2 regions of the Streptomyces sp. NPDC000404 genome follow, and region 2 is predicted to be linked to the other one. Evidence: riboswitches for the same ligand, from Rfam matches in the RefSeq annotation. Region 2 holds a riboswitch; the other holds the start of a gene.

Region 1 (3,401 bases), on a different contig from region 2:
TCTCCCGCTTGTAGAAGGGCAGCGCGACGACCTCGTACGGCTCGTGGCTGCCACGGATGTCGACCTTGACGCCCGCGGTGCCCGGGGCGGCGTGCGCGGCGTCGACGTAGGCCATCGCCACCGGCTTGCCCAGGGTCGGCGACGGCGCGCCGGAGGTCACCTCGCCGATCACGGTGCCCTCGGCGTCGACCACCGCGTAGCCCGCCCGCGGCACCCGGCGGCCCTCGGCGATCAGGCCGACGAGCTTGCGCGGCGGCTGCTCCTCGGCGCGCGCGGCGGCGGCCTCCAGCGCGGCGCGGCCGACGAAGGCGCCGCCGTTGGACGTCTTCTCGAACTTCACGACCCGGCCCAGACCCGCGTCGAACGGCGTGAGCGCCGTCGTCAGCTCGTGGCCGTAGAGCGGCATGCCCGCCTCCAGGCGCAGCGTGTCGCGGCAGGACAGGCCGCACGGCACCAGGCCCGCGTCCTTGCCCGCCGCCAGCAGCGCCTCCCACAAAGCGGCCGCGTCGTCCGGCCGGACGAACAGCTCGAAGCCGTCCTCGCCGGTGTATCCCGTACGGGCGATGAGCGCGGACACCCCGGCGACCGTGCCGGGCAGTCCGGCGTAGTACTTCAGCCCGTCCAGGTCGGCGTCGGTGACGGCCTTGAGGATGCCGGGGGAGGCCGGGCCCTGGACGGCCAGCAGCGCGTAGGCGTCGCGGTCGTCGCGGATCGCGGCGTCGAAGCCGCCGGCCCGGGCGGTCAGCGCGTCCAGGACGGTCTGCGCGTTGGAGGCGTTGGCGACGACCATGTACTCCGTCTCGCCGAGGCGGTAGACGATCAGGTCGTCGAGGATGCCGCCGTCCTCCTGGCAGATCATCGTGTAGCGGGCGCGGCCCGGCTTCACGGAGCCGATGTTGCCGACCAGCGCGTGGTCGAGGAGGTCGGCCGCCTGCGGGCCGGTGACGGTGATCTCGCCCATGTGGGAGAGGTCGAAGAGGCCGGCGCGGGTGCGGACGGCGATGTGCTCGTCGCGCTCGCTGGCGTAGCGCAGCGGCATGTCCCAGCCCGCGAAGTCGGTCATGGTCGCGCCCAGCGCGCGGTGGACGGCGTCGAGCGCGGTGCGGCGGGGGGCATCGGTCATGGTGGGCTCCCGGACAGGATGAGAGGACATGTCTCCCCATCTGTCATCGGAACCTGAGAGGTTCACCGGAATCCCGCGAACGGGCCGGTTTGCACCTTGGGTGGAACCGCCTCCCGGACCGGGCCGCGGTTCGCTTTTCAGATCTGCCTCGCCCGCGCGGTATAGGGGCCTGAGAGATTCAAGGGAGGACTTGCTCCTTCGGCGCCCCGGCGCGGCCGGGGACTCTCCCGCGCGGATTCAAGCGGCCGGTATGCAGTTGACCGTGCACGGCGGAACACCGAAGTGCACGTGGCGCCGACATCATTGCACGGGATCGCCGCACGTAGGAGCCCCGGTCCGGAACCGGCCGGGCCGGCCGGACCGAACGCCTCCGCGCGGTCCGCGCCGCACCCGGGGCGGCCGCCGGAACGCCCCGCGCCTTGAAGCGCATTACCTTTCCTTGACACTCTGCGGGGAGGGGACGGGCCGCAGCCCGGGCCCGCCGGACGGGGAGGGGCGATCACGGTGCAGAGCGAAGCCATGCGCACGGCCATGCCGGAGACCCGAGGCACCGCGCCGCCCCGCCTCGTGCCCGGGCCCCGCCCGCCCCGGGAGCCGCACGCCGCGCACGGACCGCGCCGGGGCCCGCACCCGGATGGCGCCCCGGGTCCGGCTGAGGGCTGCGCCCCTGCTCCGGGCGAGGCCTGCGCCCCGGCGGCGGGCGGGGCCGCGTCGCCCGCCGCCCCCGCCGTCACCGACCTGCGCGCCCGCCCCGCCGCCGCGCTGCCGGCCGAACTCCGCTTCCCCGCGGGCGCGGTGGTCGTCGTCTCCGGGCTGCCGGGCGGCGGCAAGAGCACCCTGATGCACCGCGTCGTCCCGGTGGCGGACGACGGCGGCGCGCCCGTCCACCGCGTCGACTCCCAGGACGTGCGCGAGCGCTGGGAGCGCGGCCGGCTGCGCCGGGTGCCGTACGCGCTCTACCGGCCACTCGTCCGGGTGGCGCACTACCTCGGACTGCGCCGGGTGCTGCGCTCGGGCCGGGGCGCGGTGGTGCACGACTGCGGGACGCAGCGCTGGGTGCGCCGCTGGATCGCCCGCGGCGGGCGCCGCCCGCACCTGCTGCTGCTCGACGTCCCGCCGGAGGTGGCGCGGTGCGGTCAGCGCTCGCGCGGGCGCGGGGTGTCCGGCTACGCCTTCGCCCGCCATCGCGCGGCCACCCGGCGGCTGATCGGGGACGCGGCGGCAGGGCGTCCGCCCCGGGGTTTCGCCTCGGCGGTGCTGCTGGACCGGGCCGCGGCGGACCGGTTGCGCGCACTCCGCTTCGACGGCGGGGGCCCCGCGCCCCGGGCGGCGGACGCGGCGCCGCCGCCACTCGTCTAGGGTCGGTCGTCACACTCCCGTTCGCGCCCTCCGGGCGGCGGCGGGAGGGTGGCGACAGGCCCTAGGGTGTGTCCGCAAAGTCCCGCCTGGCGCGCGCCGGGCGGACGACGGGACTTCACGGACACCCACCCCGGGCTCGTCGGCCAGAGCGCGCGGTACGGAAGCGGATGGATGGACATGGACTTTCCCGAGCAGGGGATCGAGCAGGGAATACCGCAGCTGGCGTGGCCCGCCAACGAACTCGAAGAGGTCCTCGCGGCCTCGGTCGGCCACCCCGGCGCGGGCGGCCGGCTCGTGGAGGTGCTGGGCCGCAGCCGGGTGTGGGTGCCGCTGCCCAACGGCGGTGGCCCGGACGGCGCGGGCCCCGGTGGCCGGGGCCTGGACCTGCCCACCGTTCTGATCGACGACGTGGCGTACGTCCCGGTGTTCAGCTCCGAGCAGGAGTTCCTGCGGACCGTCGGCGCGCACATGTCGTTCACCGTCGCCCCGGCGCAGGAGTTCGCCCGCGGGCTGCCGCCCCAGCTCGGTATCGCCGTCAACCCCGGCGGCACGGTCGGCACGATGCTGCCGGCGCCCGCGGTGGCCGCGCTGTGCCGGGAGACGGGGGCCGGGGCGGCACCGGTCGGCGGCCGGGTGCGGCTCTTCGAGCCGGACTGGCAGGAGGAGCCGGTGGACTTCCTCGCGGCCGCCGGGCTGGAGTTCTCCTCCGTCGGAATTGTCCGAACTGCCCGCCGTGCCCTGGCGAGCGTGGAGGGCGACACGCCCGCGCTCTTCGTCGGAGTCGAGATCGACGCCACCCTCGCCGACCCCTTCGACGACGCCACCCGCGAAGCGGCCGTCGCGGCCCTGGGGCGCGCGCTCGGCGCGGTCCCGGTGGCCTGGCCCGTCCAGTTGGTGCTGCTGGACGTCGCCCAGGGCG
Region 2 (3,401 bases):
GTCGACACCACGGGCGGGGTGCGGCTGCTGGGGGTCGGGGTGAGCGGGCTGGCCGACTTCACCCAGGAGGATCTCTTCGCCCAGTTGGCCACGGAGCAGGAGGCCGCCGAAGCGGCCCAGCAGGCCCGGGGAGCGGCCGTGGCGGGCGAGGAGCAGGGCGGGGCCGAGCCGGAGGAGGAACGGCCGCGCCGCTGGCATCCAGGGCTGGACGTCGTCCATGACGAGTACGGCGCCGGGTGGGTGCAGGGCAGCGGGGTGGGGCGGGTGACGGTGCGGTTCGAGCAGCCCTGGTCGGCGCCGGGGCGGGTGCGGACCTTCGCGGTCGACGATCCGGCGCTACGGCCCGGGGAGCCGCTGCCGCTGGTGGGCGGTGCGCCGGAGCCGGATCCCGTACGGGGCGGAGCGGGGCCGGCCACGGGCGGGGAGGGCGAGGCGAGCGCGATGGCTGGTGGCCCGATGTCCGGAGCCGGTGGTCCGGATCCGGATGCCCTGGAATCGGACGGGCCGGGTGCGGGCCGGGTGGAGCCGCGCCGGACGGAGGCGATATGCCGTGAGCCCGGAAGCCAGAAGGCGGAGCGTCCGGGGCCCGACCGCCCGGAGGCACATCGTCAGGACCTGGTGCGCCCGGAATCCGGCTGGGCAGGAGCGTCGGGCGAGGGCGAGCCCGTAGAGGGGAGGGGTTCGTCCGGCCCGTCGGAGATCTCTGCTCCGGGAGAGGCCTGTCGCGGTTCCTGACGCGTTGACCTGGGGTGGGGCTGCGGGTCGTCCGTCACAGGGGTTGCGGTCAGTCGTCCGGGCCCGCGATGGTGCCGAAGTTCTTGTCGGCGGGAGGCCGGTCGAGGTCCGCCGGGGAGGTGATGTCCAGCCGGTAGTGGTGGTAGAGCTGGAGTTCCTGCTCGGGGGAGAGGTGGCGGCCGACGCCGAAATCGGGGGCGTCCTTGATCAGCTTGCGGTCGTAGGGGATGTGCAGGGCGTCGTCGACCAGGCGGCTCGGCTCCAGGGGGACGAAGGCGTCGCGGCTGAAAAGTCCGGTGCGCACCGCCGCCCATTCGGGTTCGCCGGTCGCGTCGTCGAGGTAGACCTCGTCCACGGTGCCGATCTTGGCGCCCTGGCGGTCGTACGCCTTGCGGCCGATCAGGCTCCGCGGGTCGATATCGGTTTGCACGGCCCCTCCAACTGGTCGCAACTGCCTTGTGACACCTACCAAACGGCACATTTCTCATGTCGGCCACTCGAAGGATCCCCCAGATGACGCGCTGGTAGGCTGGCAAATGGCCGCTGACCCCGTGCGGGAGAGTCCACGTCGTTCGCGGCGCGGACGCCGAAGGAGCAAATCCTCCCCGGAAACTCTCAGGCACACGTACCGCTCGGACGAGGTCACTCTGGAAAGCAGGGCGGGCCACGGACGACGCAGCGCCGGAACCCCTCCTCACCGACGGTGAAAGCCGGGCCGCGGCTGCGGGCCGGTGAAGCTCTCAGGTTGAGATGACAGAGGGGGAGGCCGTCCGGGCACCAGCGCCGTGGTGCCCCTCGTAGGTCGTTGAGACCAGGAGGCCCCCGCAGATGACCACCCATCGCATCCCCTTGACCGAGCTGGAGCGCGGTACGCCATTCGAGCGCCGGCACATCGGCACGGACCACGAGGCGCAGGCGAAGATGCTCGCGCAGGTCGGATTCGGTTCGCTGGACGAGCTGACCGCGGCCGCCGTACCCGATGTGATCAAGAGCGCCGAGGCGCTCGGGCTGCCGCAGGGCCGCTCGGAGGCGGAGGTCCTCGCCGAGCTGCGCGCACTCGCCCAGCGCAACGAGGTCCTGTCGTCGATGATCGGCCTCGGCTACCACGGCACCTTCACGCCGCCGGTGATCCTGCGCAACGTCATGGAGAACCCCGCCTGGTACACGGCGTACACCCCCTACCAGCCGGAGATCTCGCAGGGCCGGCTGGAGGCGCTGCTGAACTTCCAGACGATGGTCGCCGACCTCACCGGCCTGCCCACCTCGGGCGCGTCGCTGCTCGACGAGGGCACCGCCGCCGCCGAGGCGATGGCGCTCTCCCGCCGGGTCGGCAAGGTCAAGCAGGGCGTCTTCCTCGTCGACGCCGACTGCCTGCCGCAGACCGTCGCCGTCATCCGGACGCGCGCCGAACCCACCGGTGTCGAGGTCGTCGTCGCCGATCTCACCGGCGGCATTCCGGCCGAGATCGCCGAGCGCGGCGTCTTCGGTGTGCTGCTGCAGTACCCGGGTGCGTCCGGTGCGGTCCGCGACCCCCGTGCGGTCATCGCGCAGGCCCAGGAGCTGGGCGCCGTCGTCACCGTCGCCGCCGACCTGCTGGCCCTGACCCTTCTCACCTCGCCGGGGGAGCTGGGCGCCGACATCGCGGTGGGCACCACCCAGCGCTTCGGTGTCCCGATGGGCTTCGGCGGCCCGCACGCCGGCTTCATGGCCGTCCGCGAGAAGTTCGCCCGCAGCCTGCCCGGCCGCCTGGTCGGCGTCTCCGTCGACGCCGACGGCACCAAGGCCTACCGCCTGGCCCTGCAGACCCGTGAGCAGCACATCCGCCGCGAGAAGGCCACCAGCAACATCTGCACCGCGCAGGTGCTGCTCGCCGTCATGGCCGGAATGTATGCGGTCTACCACGGCCCGGACGGGCTGGCCGCCATCGCTCGCCGCACTCACCGCTACGCCGCGGTCCTCGCCGAGGGCCTGACGGCCGGTGGCGTGGAGCTGCTGCACGGCGCGTACTTCGACACCGTGACCGCCCGGGTGCCGGGACGGGCCGCGGAGATCGTCGGCGCCGCCCGGGACGCCGGTGTCAACCTCCGCCAGGTCGATGCGGACCACGTCGGCATCGCCTGCGACGAGACCACCGGCCGGACGCAGCTCGCCGCCGTCTGGCGCGCCTTCGGTGTCTCCGGCGACGTCGAGCAGCTGGACGCGGCGGCCGCCGACGCGCTGCCCGAGGGCCTGCTGCGCACCAGCAGCTACCTCACCCACCCGGTCTTCCACCAGCACCGTTCCGAGACCGCCATGCTGCGCTACCTGCGCCGCCTGTCCGACAAGGACTACGCGCTCGACCGCGGCATGATCCCGCTCGGCTCCTGCACGATGAAGCTGAACGCGACGACGGAGATGGAGCCGGTCACCTGGCCGGAGTTCGGGCAGCTGCACCCCTTTGCCCCCGCCGAGCAGGCACAGGGCTACCTCACGCTGATCCAGGAGCTGGAGGAGCGGCTGGCCGCCGTCACCGGCTACGACAAGGTCTCCATCCAGCCGAACGCCGGCTCCCAGGGTGAGCTGGCCGGTCTGCTGGCGGTGCGCGCGTACCACCGCGCCAACGGCGACGAGCAGCGCACCGTCTGCCTCATCCCCTCCTCGGCGCACGGCACCAACGCCGCCAGCGC

Evidence for each region. A riboswitch is a leader RNA that binds a small molecule or an ion and turns the genes downstream of it on or off. The one in region 2 is predicted to bind glycine.
Region 1: it holds a riboswitch for glycine, as region 2 does, so the genes downstream of both, gcvT (glycine cleavage system aminomethyltransferase GcvT) here and gcvP (aminomethyl-transferring glycine dehydrogenase) in region 2, are expected to answer to the same signal.

Annotation. Positions count from the first base shown of each region.
Region 1 is NZ_JBEPDN010000005.1:382,609-386,009, forward strand. Features, by position in the region: gene gcvT (glycine cleavage system aminomethyltransferase GcvT) at 1-1,123, opposite strand, end outside; glycine riboswitch at 1,271-1,363, opposite strand; gene ABT345_RS11890 (AAA family ATPase) at 1,655-2,482, shown strand; gene ABT345_RS11895 (enhanced serine sensitivity protein SseB) at 2,660-3,401, shown strand, end outside.
Region 2 is NZ_JBEPDN010000002.1:604,035-607,435, reverse strand. Features, by position in the region: gene ABT345_RS05735 (DNA polymerase IV) at 1-735, shown strand, start outside; gene ABT345_RS05730 (PRC-barrel domain-containing protein) at 785-1,165, opposite strand; glycine riboswitch at 1,280-1,376, shown strand; gene gcvP (aminomethyl-transferring glycine dehydrogenase) at 1,564-3,401, shown strand, end outside.